One region of the Sphingomonas sinipercae genome, then DNA from elsewhere that is predicted to be linked to it. Evidence: predicted binding sites of a transcription regulator. Region 1 holds the regulator's gene; the other holds the start of a gene.
What was found. The regulator LexA, encoded in region 1, represses DNA repair genes until DNA is damaged. The targets are predictions, from matches to a motif close to GTTCCNCNCTTGTTCT.
Positions count from the first base shown of each region.

Region 2: a site for LexA is predicted at 3,246-3,261, ahead of G7078_RS10680 (ribonucleoside-diphosphate reductase subunit alpha). Genes of this name have one in related genera too.

Region 1 is NZ_CP049871.1:977,342-985,323, reverse strand. Features, by position in the region: gene G7078_RS05115 (peptidylprolyl isomerase) at 1-1,759, shown strand, start outside; gene lexA (transcriptional repressor LexA) at 1,825-2,478, shown strand; gene G7078_RS05105 (VOC family protein) at 2,486-2,857, shown strand; gene G7078_RS05100 (VOC family protein) at 2,871-3,215, shown strand; gene G7078_RS05095 (DUF4242 domain-containing protein) at 3,216-3,488, opposite strand; gene G7078_RS05090 (ComEC/Rec2 family competence protein) at 3,493-5,571, opposite strand; gene gltX (glutamate--tRNA ligase) at 5,697-7,103, shown strand; gene G7078_RS05080 (citrate synthase) at 7,100-7,982, shown strand, end outside.
Region 2 is NZ_CP049871.1:2,047,577-2,055,558, reverse strand. Features, by position in the region: gene G7078_RS10695 (L,D-transpeptidase family protein) at 10-960, shown strand; gene G7078_RS10690 (serine hydrolase domain-containing protein) at 984-2,312, opposite strand; gene G7078_RS10685 (winged helix-turn-helix domain-containing protein) at 2,383-2,988, shown strand; gene G7078_RS10680 (ribonucleoside-diphosphate reductase subunit alpha) at 3,315-5,189, shown strand; gene G7078_RS10675 (Csu type fimbrial protein) at 5,541-6,068, shown strand; gene G7078_RS10670 (fimbrial biogenesis chaperone) at 6,132-6,863, shown strand; gene G7078_RS10665 (fimbria/pilus outer membrane usher protein) at 6,826-7,982, shown strand, end outside.

The DNA.
Region 1 (7,982 bases):
CCGCGACATGCGCCGGGCGATGGAGCGGCAGCTGACGCAAGTGCGCGCGCAGAACCCGGAAGCGACCTACGCGGACCTGGCCGGCGATTTCGACCCGCTGCTGCAAAGCTTGATCGACCAGCGCACGCTCAAGGCCTTCGCCGACAAGTTCGGCTTCCAGGTCTCCAAGCGCCTGATCGACGCGGAAATCGCCAATATCCCGGGGACCAAGGGCCTCAACGGGCAATTCAGCCAGGCCGCCTATGAAGCGTTCCTGGCGCAGCGGCGGCTGACCGATGCCGAAGTACGCGAAGTGATCGAGGGTGCGATGCTGCAGCGGATGCTGCTCCTGCCCGGCGCCAACAATCCGCGCGTGCCGCTGGGCATGGCGACGCCTTATGCCTCGATGCTTCTGGAAACGCGCGAAGCCGATGTCGCGCTGGTGCCATTGTCCGCCTTTGCCGCCGGGCTGAACCCCACCGACCAGCAATTGCAGCAATTCTATGCCTTCAACCGCAACCGCTACCTGGTCCCAGAGCAGCGCGTTCTGCGGATCGCCCGGCTTGGCCCGGAACAGGTCGCCGGAATTTCCGCGACGGACGCTGAAATCGCCAAATATTACCAGGACAACCAGGCCCAATATGCGGCCAAGGACATTCGCGTGATCAGCCAGGCGGTGGTGCCCGACCGCAACGTCGCCAACCAGATCGCGTCGAAGGCCAAGGGTGGGCAAAGCTTCGTCGACGCGGTCAAGCCCGCCGGCCTAGCCGCCGCCGACGTGTCCGTCGGGCCCCAGACCAAGGCGCAATTCACCGAGATGGCGGGGCAAGCGGTGGCCAATGCCGCCTTTGCCGCCAAGTCGGGCGCAATCGTCGGGCCGGTCCAGTCCGACCTTGGCTGGCACGTGATCAAGATCGACGGGGTGCAGAACCAGCCCGGCAAGTCGCTCGCCCAAGTGCGCGGCGAGATCGCCGAGAAGTTGACGACGGAAAAGCGGGCCAATGCCCTGGCCGACCTGGAGGCCAAGCTGCAGGATTCGATCGATAACGGCAGCAATTTCGACGAGGCTGCGAAATCGGCCGGGCTGACCGTCACTACCACGCCGCTGATTACGGCCAACGGCCAGCAGCGTGGCAATCCAGCCTATAAATTGCCGGCGGAGTTCGCAGCGGCGCTCAAGAGCGGTTTCGAGCTTGCGACCAACGATCCCCCCGTCCTCGAAGCACTTGGCGAACAAGGCTTTGCAATGGTCGCCCCGGCGCAGGTCGTGCCGGCGGCCCCGGCGCCGCTGGCGAGCATCCGCGACCGCGTGCGCCAGGACTGGATCGGGCAGCAGGCGACCGAGCGCGCGCGTGCCGCAGCCAATGCGATCGCGGCGAAGGCAACCGGCGCTGGGTCGCTTGCCGACGCGCTCAAGCAGGCGCCGGTCAAGCTTGCCCCAGCCAAGCATATCGGCGCCCGGCGGATCCAGCTGTCGCAGATGGGCGACCAGGTGCCGCCGCCGATCCGGCTGATGTTCACGCTCGGCGCCGGCAAGAGCCGCGTCGCAGCCGACCCGGAGGGCCGCGGCTATTATGTGGTCAAGCTGACGAAGCTAACGCCGGGCAACGCGCTGGCTCAGCCGGGGCTGATCACCACGGTTCAGCGCGAATTCCAGGACCCACTGGCCCAGGAATATGCGCAGCAATTCGTCGCCGCCGTCCGTAAGCAGTTGAAAGTGCGGCGGAACGAGAAAGCCATCGCCGCCACCCGCAAGCAATTGATCGAAGGCGGTAGCTGATCGCTTGACGCGATTCGCTTTGTTGCCTAGACGTTCTCCGTTCGTTCCAGAAAGGGACCGGCGGAATGCTAACTGCCAAGCAACGTGAATTGCTGATCTTCGTCCAGGACCGGCTCGGGGAAACCGGGGTCAGCCCAAGCTTCGACGAGATGCGCGAGGCGCTCGACCTGAAGTCGAAGTCGGGGGTTCACCGGCTGATTTCCGCGCTCGAGGAGCGCGGCTTCATCCGCCGCCTGCCCAACCGGGCGCGGGCGCTGGAGGTGCTCAAACTGCCCGATTCGAGCACGCCCGCCGCGGTCGCTGCCGCGGTCCGGACAGTCGTCCCGGCGCCGGCCAACGACACGATCGAAATCCCGCTGCACGGGAAGATCGCGGCCGGCACGCCGATCGAGGCGCTCCAGGGCACCGAGCATTTCGCCGTGCCCGCGGCGCTGCTCGGCCCGGGCGAGCATTATGCGCTCGAAGTGTCCGGCGATTCGATGGTCGAAGAAGGCATTCTCGACGGCGACTTCGCGCTGATCCGCAAGGTCGACACGGCGCGGGACGGTGAAATCGTCGTGGCCCTGGTCAATGCCGAGGAAGCGACGCTCAAGACCTTCCGCCGCGAAGGCGCGATGATCCGGCTCGATCCGGCCAACCGGTCGTACGAGCCGCAGCGTTACCGGCCCGAACAGATCGAAATCCAGGGGCGGCTTGCCGGTCTAATTCGCCGGTACTGAGCGGCCGATGCTCAGCCACTTGTCCTTCGGCGTTGCCGACCTGGATTCGGCGGCACGATTTTACGGGGCGGTGCTTGCCCCGCTCGGCATGGTCGAAGTGTGGAAGACGGCGGATGCCGCGGGCTACGGAGCGCCCGGGGGCGAGGACGTGTTCGCGATCAAGCAGCGGGAACATGCGGCGGCGCCCGGCCCGGGTTTTCACCTCGCCTTCGCAGCCGCGACGCGGGCGGCGGTCGATCGCTGGCATGCGTGCGGAATGGCGGCCGGTGGCACCGATCAGGGCGCGCCGGACCTGCGGCCGCATTATGGCGAGACATATTATGCGGCATTCCTGCGCGATCGCGACGATTATCTGATCGAGGCAGTGTGCAGCGTTTGAGTAAGGAGCGACCATGGCGCGGATAGATTATGTCGAATTACCAAGCATGACCGCGCACGAGCTGACGCGCGCCTTTTATGCCAAGGCGTTCGACTGGACCTTCACCGATTACGGGCCGGAATATGCCGCGACCACGACCGGCGACGTCGACCTCGGCCTGAGCGGATCGCCGGAGGACGAAATTTCGGCGCCGCTGCCGGTGATTCGAGTCGACGACCTGGAGGCGGCGTTCGATGCCGTCGGCAAGGCCGGCGGAATCATCGCCAAGCCGATCTACGCCTTTCCAGGCGGCCGCCGCTTCCACTTCATCGACCCGTCCGGAAACGAGTTGGCCGTCTGGCAACCCGCCGAAGGCTGATCAGTCGGCCGTCGTCGGGTCGATCGTGTTGCGCACCTGGCTGATCGAATTGGCGGGGAAACCGGCCGTTTGTGCGTGCTGGCGAATTAAATCTTCGCTCGGCGCCCGGTAGATGCAGTAGATCTTGTTGTCGGTCACATAGCTGTGGACCCACTGGATTTCAGGGCCGAGGTCGCGAAGGACCGCGCAACTGGTTTGCGATGCGCCCTTGAGCTCGTCCTGCCCCAACCCGCCGACGCCCGGCATCTCACGCTCAATCACGAACTGCGGCATTGTCCTACCTCCTGCCTGTGAGGACGCGGGGCATAGCCGATTTTTCCCGCAGCGTCGCCCACGGATGCTGGCCCAGCCGCGCCGCGACGCTGTCGATCCGCGGCACGCCGTCGAGGTAGAGCGCTGCGGCGCCCATGCCCTGAAGCATCGGGCGGTCGAGCTTCAGCCACCGCGGCCGGCATTGCGGCGGCAACCGGCGGTCGGCGATGACGACGTCGGCCTGACGGCAGGCGGCAATCATCTGGCGCCAGTCCAGCAGGTGGGGCGAGCGCGTGGCCATGATCCGCCAGCTACGGTCGCCCCGGCGGATGTCGGCGAGGCAGCTGTCGGTCGAGCAAGTGGCGAAAGGCGCGGCCCCGAGCGCACCGGGATCGCCGTCGAACCCGGCGCTCTCCGCCATCACTTCGCGCATGAAGTCGCCGGTCCGTTCCCGCAGCAGCAGCGGCGTCCCATCTTGGGCGACCAGGGCGACGTGCCGACCGTCGCCGCTGACGAGCAGGTCGGGTGTCGGCGAAAATGCGGCGGCTGCCGCGCCGAGCACAAGCGGGTAAAGGCCGAGCAGCCGCACCCTGGTCGTCCAAAGCGCCAGCCACAGGCCGCCAAGCGCCATCGACGCGAAGGCCAGCGTCGGCATCCGGGCGAGCATTGCAACGGCGCCCTGGGCCCCGGCGACGCTGTGCGCGATCCAGAGCAGCAGCGCGATCGCCTTGCCGGCGAGGAACCAGAGAGGCGCGCCAAGACCGAGGGAATCGAGGAAGAGCGCGCCCGCCTCCAGCGGCATGATGACGAAGGTGGTCAGCGGGATGGCGACGAGGTTGGCGCCAATCCCGTAAAGCCCGGCGCGGTGGAAATGGTAGAGCGCGAGTGGGATCAGCGCGATCTCCACCGCCAGCCCCGTGGCCACCATCCCGCCGACGGAGCGCCCGAAACGCCCCGCCACACCCTCATCGCGCCGCTGGAACGTACGCCGCGCCCAGCCGGTGGAATGGAGCGCGATGATCGCACCGACCGCCGCGAAACTGAGCTGGAAGCTCGCCCCAGCAAGCGACTCTGGCTTGACCAGCAGGATTACCAGCGCCGCGACGGCGAGCAGGCGCATACTCAACGCATCGCGGCCGAGCGCAATCCCGAGCAGGACCAGTAAAGCTACGACGCAGCTTCGGACGGTCGGCACCTGGGCGCCGGTCAGCAAAGTGTAGGCCACCCCGGCAATCGCCCCGGCGCCGGCCGAGACGAGGACGAGGTTGAAGCGGAGCGCGAGCCGTTCCGACAGTGCGAGCAGCTTGAGCGTCAGCAGCATTACCGCGCCGATCACCGCCGCAATGTGCAGGCCGCTGACCGACAGCAAGTGCGTCAGGCCGCTGCGACGCATCGCTTCGGCATCCGCCTCGCCGACCGCATTCTGGTCGCCGTTGGCAAGCGCGGTGGCGATGCCGCCTTCCCGCCCGGGCAAGCGGCCGCGGATATGTTCGCCGAGCCGGTCGCGAAGGCGGTCGAGGCCGCCCGACTTGCCGGGTGCGAGCACCGTCACCGGGCCGAGCGCTGCTCCCACGCCCCCGATCTGTTTGAACCAGGCGTCGCGGGCGAAATCGTAACCCCCGGGCATGGCCATTTGCGGCGGCGGCGCGATCCGGGCGCGAAGCTGGACCAGCGCGCCCGGTGAAAGCCCGGGCGGCTCGTCCCTCGCTTTCAGGCTGACCCGCACGCGGGGAGGAATGGCGGGATCGCGCGGCGCCAGGGTCAGCCGAACGGCGCCCTTGGCAACGAGTGGCTCGACGCGTTCGACGGTTGCTTGAAAGCTGGTGACGACCGGGCGCTCCAGCCGTGGCGCGCGGACCCATTCCGACCGCGTCCAGATCAGCGCGCAGCCGAGCGCCAGGGCTAGCGCGAACCAGCCGGCGGCGCGCTCCGCCCTGCCTCCGACCATGGCGAAACCGAGGATCCCGACTCCGCTCGACAGCGCCAGGACGGCGAACCACTGCACGGGCGTGTCGAGCCAAAACCAGAGGGCGATGCCGAGCCCGAAGCCAACGACGACCCAAGGCGGAAGCTGGGCGCGCTCCGCCTCGAGGAAGCTTTCCACCCCCTCTTTCGCTGCGCTTGCGCGCGCCTTCCAAAAGCCCCGAGCACGCTGTGGAAGAGGCGCACCCGCTATGTTAGGGGCGCTCGTCCATTGCACTGCAGCATGAGAAGAAGAGGAAAGCGGGCTTGAGCGCAAGCACCAATACGACGTCCGTGGTCACCCGCTTCGCGCCCTCCCCCACCGGGTTCCTGCACATCGGCGGTGCGCGCACCGCCCTGTTCAACTGGCTGTTCGCACGGCACCACGGCGGCAAGTTCCTGCTGCGCATCGAAGACACCGACAAGGCGCGGTCCACGACCGAGGCGATCGACGCGATCCTGGACGGGATGCGCTGGCTCGGCCTCGATTGGGACGGGCACGAATATTACCAGTCGCAATTCTGGGCCCGCCATGCGGAAGTGGCACACCAATTGCTCGAGCGCGGCCATGCCTACCGCTGCTGGATGAGCCAGGAAGAACTGGCCGCGCAGCGCGAAAAGGCCCAGTCCGAGCGACGCCCGTTCCGAATCGACAGCCCGTGGCGCGATTCCGGCAAGGAAGGCGACGGCGCTTTCGTGATCCGGCTAAAGGCTCCGCGCGAGGGCGAGACGGTCATCGAGGACAAGGTGCAGGGCCGCGTCGTCGTCCAAAACAGCGAGCTGGACGATTTCATCCTGCTGCGTTCGGACGGCAGCCCGACCTACATGCTTGCAGTGGTGGTCGATGACCATGACATGGGCGTGACCCACGTGATCCGCGGCGACGACCACCTTAACAACGCCTTCCGCCAACTGGCGATCATCAAGGGCATGGAGTGGCCGGAACCGGTCTATGCCCACGTGCCCCTGATCCACGGTGCCGATGGGGCCAAGCTGTCGAAGCGGCACGGCGCGCTTGGCGTCGATTCCTATCGCGATGAGCTCGGCTACCTGCCCGAAGCCGTCTCCAATTACCTGCTGCGGCTTGGCTGGGGCCATGGCGACGACGAAATCATCAGCCGCGAACAGGCGATCGAATGGTTCGACCTCGACCATGTCGGCAAGTCGCCTTCGCGCTTCGACTTCAAGAAACTCGAAAACCTCAACGGCCATTACATCCGCGAAGCCGACGACCGGCGGCTGGCCGACATGGTCGCGGCGCAGTTGGGGCCGAGCGCGGACCTGGAGCTGCTGGTCCGTGCGATGCCGGAGCTGAAGGCGCGTGCGACCACCGTTCACCAGCTCGCCGACGGTGCGAAATTCCTGTTCGCCCAGCGCCCGCTCGACGTCGACGAGGCGGCTTCCGCATTGCTGGGCGACGAAGCGCGCAAGCTGCTCGCCTCCGCCCACCAGGCGCTGTCGGGCGTCGGCGAATGGAACCATGATGCGGTCGAAGCCGCTATCCGCGCAGTTGCCGACGGCGCAGGCGTCAAGCTGGGCAAGCTGGCCCAGCCTCTGCGCGCGGCGCTGATCGGGCGGACGACCAGCCCGGGCATTTTTGACGTTCTCGTATTGCTGGGGCAGGGCGAGGCCCTCGCCCGAATAGCCGATCAGATGGTGGAGCCGAACGAATGACCGAGAAGACGATGACCATGAAAACCGGCGCGGAGCAGTGGGACTACCCCGTGCTTCCAGGTACCGTCGGGCCGGAGGTCGTCGATATCCGGAAGTTCTACGGCCAGACCGGGCGTTTCACCTACGATCCGGGCTTTACCTCGACCGCAAGCTGCCAGAGCGCGATCACCTATATCGACGGCGAAGAAGGCATCCTGCTTCACCGCGGCTATCCGATCGACCAGCTGGCCGAGCATTCGACCTTCATGGAAGTCGCTTACCTGCTGATCCACGGCGAACTGCCGACCGCGGACGAGCTGTCGACCTTCACCTACACCATTTCGCGCCACACCATGGTGCACGAGCAGCTGGCGACCTTCTTCCGCGGGTTCCGGCGCGACGCCCATCCGATGGCGATCATGTGCGGCGTCGTCGGCGCTTTATCCGCTTTCTATCACGACAGCACCGATATCACCGACCCGGAACAGCGGATGATCGCGTCGCACCGGCTGATCGCGAAAATGCCGACGCTGACCGCGATGGCCTTCAAATATTCGATGGGCCAGCCGTTCATGTTCCCGGACAACAGCCTGACCTACACCGGGAATTTCCTGCGCATGACGTTCGGCGTCCCGGCCGAGGCGTATGAAATCAACCCGGTGATCGAGCGGGCGATGCGGCGGATCTTCATCCTCCACGCCGACCATGAGCAGAATGCGTCGACGTCGACCGTCCGCCTGGCGGGATCGTCGGGCGCGAACCCGTTCGCCTGTATCGCCGCGGGCATCGCCTGCCTGTGGGGGCCGGCGCATGGCGGCGCCAACGAAGCGGCGCTCAACATGCTGCGCGAGATCGGCGACGTGAAGCGCATCCCCGACTACATCGCCCGCGCCAAGGACA
Region 2 (7,982 bases), 1.0 Mb from region 1:
CTCGCTTTCATGCTCCTCGGGCTCCCGCTTCTGACCTCCGTCGCGGCATTACCGGCGGCCGCGGAGACCCAGTCCTCCGTCAACCTCGATCCAGCGATCCCGCCCGGCCTCTTCGCCGGTGCGCGCACCCAACAAATTCTTGCGGCGCAGATCCTTCTCGATCGGGCCCATCATTCGCCCGGAGTCATCGACGGCGCTGCAGGCGGGAATACGCGCCGCTCCGTCCTCGCCTACCAGAAAGCCAACGGGCTCGATCCGACCGGCGAGGTCGGCTCCGCGCTTCTCCAGCGCCTCTCCGCAAACGACGCAGGCGCGCTGTTGAAAACCTATACGGTGACGGAGGCGGACGTCGCCGGCCCGTTCCACAGCGTCCCCGAAGGGTTGACGGCGATGGCCGAGCTTGACGCCGTCACCTACGAATCGGCCGCCGAAGCGTTGGCCGAGAAATTCCACATGGCGAGAAGCTTCTTCGAGGCGCTCAATCCCGGCGCTGACTTCGCCAAAGCCGGCACCCGGATCGTGATCGCCGATGCCGGTGCGGACAAGCTTGGCGATGCCGTGGTCGATATCGAGGTCGATAAGGATGCCAATGAGCTTCGCGCCTACGCCGCCGGCAAGCGGCTTGTTGCGACCTATCCGACGACGGTCGGAAGCAGCTTTCACCCGTCGCCCGACACGACGGTGGAGGTGACGGCAATCGCTTCCAATCCCACCTACCATTTCGATCCGGAAGGGCGCGATTGGGGCCCTGACGAAACGCTCACCATCGCCGCCGGGCCCAACAATCCGGTCGGCTCGACGTGGATCGACCTCAGCCGCGAAGGCTATGGCATACACGGCACGCCAGAGCCGCGGCTGATCGGCAAGACCAGCAGCCACGGCTGCGTCCGCCTGACCAATTGGGATGCCGCCGAACTTGCCCGCGCCGTGGAACGGGGCGCCAAGGTTCATTTCATCTAACCGCGCATCCCTACTCGGCCGCGCTAGCCGCGCTCTACGCCCTCACTGGAACTCGGCGCTTCGACCGGCCCGCCTCCCGGCCCCATCAGCGGGCCGGGCGCGGGTCCGACGATGGCGCCGGGTGCAGGGCCGCCAGGCCCAGGGCCTGGACCAACTATCGTCGGCTGCGGCATGCCGCGTCCGCCCTTTGCTGCGGCGCAGGCGTTTTTCGGATTTTCCAGTCCCAGAAGCGCAAGGCGCGCCGCATTGCCGATAATGGTCGCGGACATCGGGTCGTAATTCGACAGGATCACGAAGGACCAGGCACCGTCAGACGCCCAATGCACCTCGGCATTGGCGCCGCCCATCAGCCCGCTATGACCGACGCTCATCCTGTCGCCATTCCTGCTCGTCTGGAAGCCGTACGCATAGTCTCCCGGGCCTGCCCCCGGCACGCGCGCGGAATGGCCCCAAAGTTCGGCCCTCGTCCGCGCCGAGAGGAGTTTGCCGGACGTGAGCGTGCGGGCAAAGCGAAGCAAGTCGGGAGCGTTGCTGTAACCACCGCCGTAAGGCCCGCCGCCGGAGGTGAATGTCGACACCCGCCGCGGACTCTTTTCGCTCGACACGATGTGCATTTCGCCCGTCAGGACCAGTGATCGAGTCAACATCTGGGCGGCGTCGGCGGGCCTGGTGCGCACCGTGCTTGCTTTCATCCCCGCCGGCCCGAAAACATGCCTTTGGACATAATCGCTAAAGCTCATGCCGGTGACCGCTTCGACGATTGCCGCCGAGAGGATCGGGCCCGTGTTCGAATAACGGTGCTGGGTCCCCGGCTCGAACAATGGCTTGTGCGCGGCGATTGTCGGGACAAGTTCGCGGGCGGTCGTTGCGCGCGCAAGATCGCCGGGATTGTCCTTGACGGCCTCGGGCAGGCCGGAACTATGGTCGAGCAGCTGGCCAACCGTGATCGTTGCGAATGCCGCAGGCAACTCCGGCAAATAGGTCCGCGCCTTGTCGTCGAGGCGAACTTTGCCGCGGTCGATCAACTGGCCGATAGCGGTCGACGTAAAGATCTTGCCGGCCGATGCGATGTTGAACGGCGTCTCGAGCCTGTTCCTCACGCCCCGGCTCGGATCGGCCATGCCATATGCGGCGGACGCGATCGTCCGGCCGCCTGACTGGACCATCACAACGCCCAAAAATTCGTCGGCCTCCGCAAATGTGGCAGCGCAATCGATGATCGCCTTGCCGGTCGCCTGAGGTCCTTGAGCCACTGCCATTCTCTCCGGCTGGGCCGCTTGCGCGGCGGCACCGGCAAGCATCGATACGGCTGCGAGCAGTCCCAGCGAACCGCGCAGCCTGGTCTTCGTCATCCTCATCGAATCTGGCGTTTTCAAATTCCACCCCTTCCAAGTTTGCCGGCGCTTGGTAGGAGGTGGCGAATTGCGAAAAACAGCCCAAGATCAAAGTTCAGAGCGCGTAGTTAGCGATCCGGCGCTCGCGCGCCTGTTCGCGGACGAGGCGAAGCGGCGAATCCTTCTCGCCTTCGCGCCGGAGCCCAGGTCCGTCACCGCGGTCGCAGCCACGTTGGAACGGCCGGTCGGCTACGTCTTCTACCATGTCCAGCGCCTGCTCGAACGTGGCCTGCTTTACGTCGCTCGGGAGGACCGGCGGCAGGGCAAGCCGGTCAAATATTACCGCACCACGGCCGCCAGTTTCTTCCTTCCGTCCGGGGCGATGGAGCAGCTGTTCACGAGCGACCTGGCGAGCGAGCTTCGTTCCTTGCTGGAGCACAACTTCTACAAGTCCGATCTTGCCGGCGTGCGGGTCAGCGCCACCGCCGACGGGGCGCCAGAGATTCAGCTGGTCCCGAGAAAGGCTAACCAACCGCCATCCGCCGGCGAGCTCTGGGCAGTCCTGCGACTCGATACCGCGACGGTTCGAGCGCTTGGGCAGGAGCTTGGCGAACTTTTTGCCCGCTATGAAGCGCTTGAAGGCGACGGTCCCGAATACCTCGTCCACGCGGCCTTCGCGAAACGATCGAGCTGAGACGAGCCGTCGCCTGGCGGTCCGCCAAATCCACAGGAAAAATGCTTCACCCCACATTTACCCGCTTGCGTTGTTCGACAGTTGAGGCACAATAGCTGGTAGGACGTCGGGGGACGCACGCAATACATGGTGTTTGGCGCCGGAATCTGCTATTCCGGTGACGGACCTGCTTCGTCCCCGTTTTCCACAGCCGCCCGGACTCTCGGATACGGGCATTGGGCAGCAAAAGGGCGTATCAGGCTCGGGTGACTCCGAGTCGAACAAGTCAGGAACACAGGTCCGGCCCGGATACTTTGGGCGGATCGGCAAGCGAGCGGGGAAGCGCGATGGATTTTTCAACCGGCACCGAAGTCAGCAGCGACGACGTCGTCACCACGACCGTCCGTGACAGCAAGACTGTCGACACCCGCGCTTTCGACGTGAAGACCGACGAGTCGCGCGATGCGCTGCTGACCGAATTCGGCAAGGACACGCTGCGCGACCGCTATTTGCTGCCCGGCGAGAATTACCAGGACCTGTTCGCCCGGGTCGCTTCCGCTTACGCCGACGACCAGGATCACGCGCAGCGCGTCTATGACTATATCTCGCGCCTGTGGTTCATGCCGGCGACGCCGGTCCTGTCCAATGGCGGCACCGGTCGCGGCCTGCCGATCAGCTGCTACCTCAACAGCGTTTCCGACAGCCTCGAAGGCATCGTGGGCACCTGGAACGAGAATGTCTGGCTGGCGTCCAAGGGCGGCGGCATCGGCACCTATTGGGGCAGCGTTCGCGGCATTGGTGAGCCGGTCGGCCTCAACGGCAAGACCAGCGGCATCATCCCGTTCGTCCGGGTCATGGACTCGCTGACGCTGGCGATTTCGCAGGGCTCGCTGCGCCGCGGGTCGGCTGCCTGCTACCTCGACATCAACCATCCGGAGATCGAGGAATTCCTCGAAATCCGTAAGCCCAGCGGCGACTTCAACCGCAAGGCGCTCAACCTGCACCATGGCGTGCTCGTCACCGACGAGTTCATGGAAGCGGTGCGCAGCGGCGACGAGTTCATCCTGCGCAGCCCCAAGGACCAATCGGAGCGCGGCAAGGTCGACGCCCGCGCCCTGTTCCAGAAGCTGGTCGAAACCCGCCTTGCGACCGGCGAGCCGTACATCATCTTCATCGACCAAGTGAACCGGTCGATGCCCAAGCATCACCGCGACCTCGGCCTCAAGGTTTCGACCTCCAACCTATGCTCGGAAATCACGCTTCCGACGGGCAAGGACCATCTCGGCGCCGACCGCACCGCGGTCTGCTGCCTGTCCTCGCTCAACCTCGAAACCTGGGACGAATGGAACGGCGACAAGCAGTTCATCGAGGACGTGATGCGCTTCCTCGACAACGTGCTCACCGATTATATCGCCCGCGCGCCGGACGAAATGGCGCGCGCCAAGTACAGCGCCGAGCGCGAACGGTCGGTCGGCCTTGGCGTGATGGGCTTCCACAGCTTCCTGCAAAAGCGGAACCTGGCGTTCGAAGGGGCGATGGCGAAAAGCTGGAACCTCAAGATGTTCAAGCACATCAAGGCGCAGGTCGACGAAGCCTCGATGCAGCTCGCGGTCGAGCGCGGGCCGTGCCCCGACGCCGCCGACATGGGCGTGATGGAGCGCTTTTCCTGCAAAATGGCGATCGCTCCGACCGCGTCGATCTCGATCATCTGCGGCGGCACCAGCGCCTGCATCGAGCCGATCCCGGCCAACGTCTACACGCACAAGACGCTGTCGGGCAGCTTCTCGATCAAGAACCCGTACCTGGAGCGGCTGCTGCAGGAAAAGTCGAAGGATTCGACCAACGTCTGGAACTCGATCCTCGAAAATGGCGGCAGCGTGCAGCACCTCGACTTCCTGACCCAGGACGAAAAGGACACGTTCAAGACCAGCTTCGAAATCGACCAGCGCTGGCTGATCGAGCTTGCCGCCGACCGCACGCCGTTCATCGACCAGGCGCAGTCGTTGAACCTGTTCATCCCGGCCGACGTCGACAAGTGGGACCTGCTGATGCTCCACTTTCGCGCCTGGGAACTGGGCATCAAGTCGCTCTATTACCTGCGCTCGAAGTCGGTGCAGCGCGCCGGTTTCGCCGGCGGGGTGGAGGCCGACAACACCCCCAACCTCAAGGAAATCCAGCTCGCCTCGACCACCGACTATGATGAGTGCCTGGCCTGCCAATAAGCGGGTTGCGGCTATTCGACAGGCGGCGGGCGAGGCGCATGGCGACGCATCTGGCGTCACCAAACATTAAGACGCTACCGAAACGCACCACCGTTCGTCGAAAAATCGGACAGTCACCTGTTTTTTAGTTGATCTTTCTAGGGTTAACAAATAGTTGACCTCTGCCGCCAAAATGGTGGCAATTGAATCCGTGGGGGGTTCTCACATTTACGCAAAAGGCTTCCTCGGCAGTGATGCCGGGGCCGTCGCACTTCGTCGTCAGATGAGTTTGACAGGCGCGGACAGACCTCCGTGCTTGTTCGTGAGGCGTGTCGAGTTTGATTTGCGAAGAACATTGATGGGGATATTAAGATGATCAGCAAGAAAATTCGGCACGGGTTCGTTGCTATCTGTACTGCAGGCCTCGCGTTCGGGTCGCAAACTGCGTCGGCGCAATCGACGACTTCGACTAACCTGGAGATTTCGGCCACGGTGACGCCGACGTGCCGTGTAAGCGCCACGCCGGTGGCTTTCGGCACCATCGACGTTACCCTGAACTCCTCGATCCCCGCGACCGGCGGCATGAGCGTCGTCTGCACGAACGGCACGGCTTGGGAAGTGATGGCCAGTGAAGGCGAAGGTGTCGACGCGCTCGACACGGATCGTCGCATGACGTCGACCACGACGAGCGACATGTTGAAGTACAATCTCTATCTGGACAGTGCCCGCACCAACGTCTGGCTTGCCGATTTCAATGGCCCCAACACGATTTACACTTTCAGCGGCGTGGGAACCGGGTCGGCGCAGGCGAAAACCGTTTATGCGAAGATCCCGGCCGGTCAGACCGCCGTTCCCGCTGGCGACTATGCGGACACGGTCGTCCTGACGCTCCTCTACTGATTGAACTTCGTGCTTCCGCGGCGGGGCTCCAAATGCTCCGCCGCGGTAAGTGCGGATCGGCCAATGCCCCGTAAATTTCGCTTCGCCTGTCTGAACGGCCTCGCGCTCGCGCTTGGCGTGTTCGGCGTGCAGCCTGCAGCGGCATCCACTTTCCAGATCAATCCGGTCCTCGTCGAAGTGAAGCCCGATAAGGCGGCCGCGTTGATCACCGTCGACAATGTTGGAACTGAACCCGTCGTTATTCGAACGAAGGTCCTCGCCTGGCGCCAGGCCGCCGGGGCCGATGTTTACGAGGATACGCGGGACATCGTCTTGTCGCCCCCGCTGGCGCGCATCGCCGCCGGCGGCTCCCAGGTCATCCGACTTGGTCCGAAAGCGCGCGACCGGGCATCCGAAAAGGCCTATCGCATTATCATCGAGGAAGTGCCTTCACAGAAAAGCGTGAGTGGGACGGTCACTATGCTCCTGCGCTTTGATGTTCCGTGCTTCATCCTGACCGCGAATCCCGCTCAGCCAGTCCTCGCCTGGAAGGCCACTCGCTCAGCGGACGGTCTCGTGACGCTGAGCGCGAGCAACGCGGGAGGGTCGCGGTTTCAAATCACTTCGTTGCAATGGGGATTCGCGTCGGGGGGGACCGGAAAGCATCAGGGGCGCCCGGGCACAATTCTGGCCGGGGGCATGAAGTCTTGGAAAATCGGTTCGGCGCCGCGAGCCAGAAGTGGCGAGCTGCTGACAGTCAGGTTTGCAGGGGGCAAGGGTGAGCAGTCCGTGCAGGTTCCGCTTCAGCCTAACTAGTCACGCCGCGGCGATCGTCGCCTGCGTCGCATTGCCCGGCCAGGTGTCCGGGGCCGTTGTTGCGACAGAGTTCACGCAGTCGATCGTCAGCGCAGCGGTCAACGACCAGCCCGTCGCGGAAAGCGTCGTCGTGTTCGCGGATGGCGCCGGTAAGTTGTACATACGCGTGGCTGATGCAACCGCGTGGCGGCTCAATCTCCAAGGCGTCGATTCGGTCGTTGTCGATGACGAACGGATCGTCGCGCTGGACGACCTGCCGTTGGTAAAATACGTCATTCTTGAAACGCAACAGCGCCTTGAAGTGAAGGCGCCGCCGTCCGCGTTCATCCCGTCGAGTCTCGATCTGTCGCTGCTTGACCTTCCGCCCATGACTCCGCCGGGTACGGGGGCATTCTTGAACTACGATCTGTTCGGGGAACGCAATTCTGGCGACATGCAGGGCGGTGCGCTGTTCGAAGCCGGACTGTTCTCCAGTCTCGGATACGGTTCGGGCCGCTTTGCGATCAACTACGAGGGGCGAAGGCTTCGGCCGGTTCGCCTGGAAACGAACTGGACACGCGAAAATCCGGACAACCTGCATTTCTTCCGGATTGGCGATGCAATCAGCCGAGGCAGCGCCGCTGCTCGCCCATTTCGCCTGGCCGGCCTGCAATGGGGCAGCGACTTTTCTATTCGCCCAGGACTCATCACCTTTCCGGTTTCAAGTCTGAACGGCAGCGCGGCCGTCCCCTCGGTTGCTGACGTCTATGTCAACGACGTGCTGGCCGGATCCCACGCAGTTCCGGCAGGCCCGTTTGAAGTCACGAATATTCCCGTGGTCTCGGGCGATGGCCGCATATCGCTCGTCGTCCGCGATGCCCTGGGCCGCCAGTCAGAGGTCACCGTGGATTATTACGCATCCACGGAATTGCTGCGGAAGGGCTTGCAGGACTTTTCTTATGAAGTCGGATTTCTTCGGAAAAGCTTCGCCCTTCGAAGCGCGGATTATGCCAGCCCGGTGTTTTCCGCGACGCACCGCCGCGGCGTATCGTCGCGATTGACTGCGGAGGCGCACGCTGAAGCGTCACCGCATGCCCAGCTGGCGTCGATGGGTATGTCCTATCTGCTCGGAAAATCACT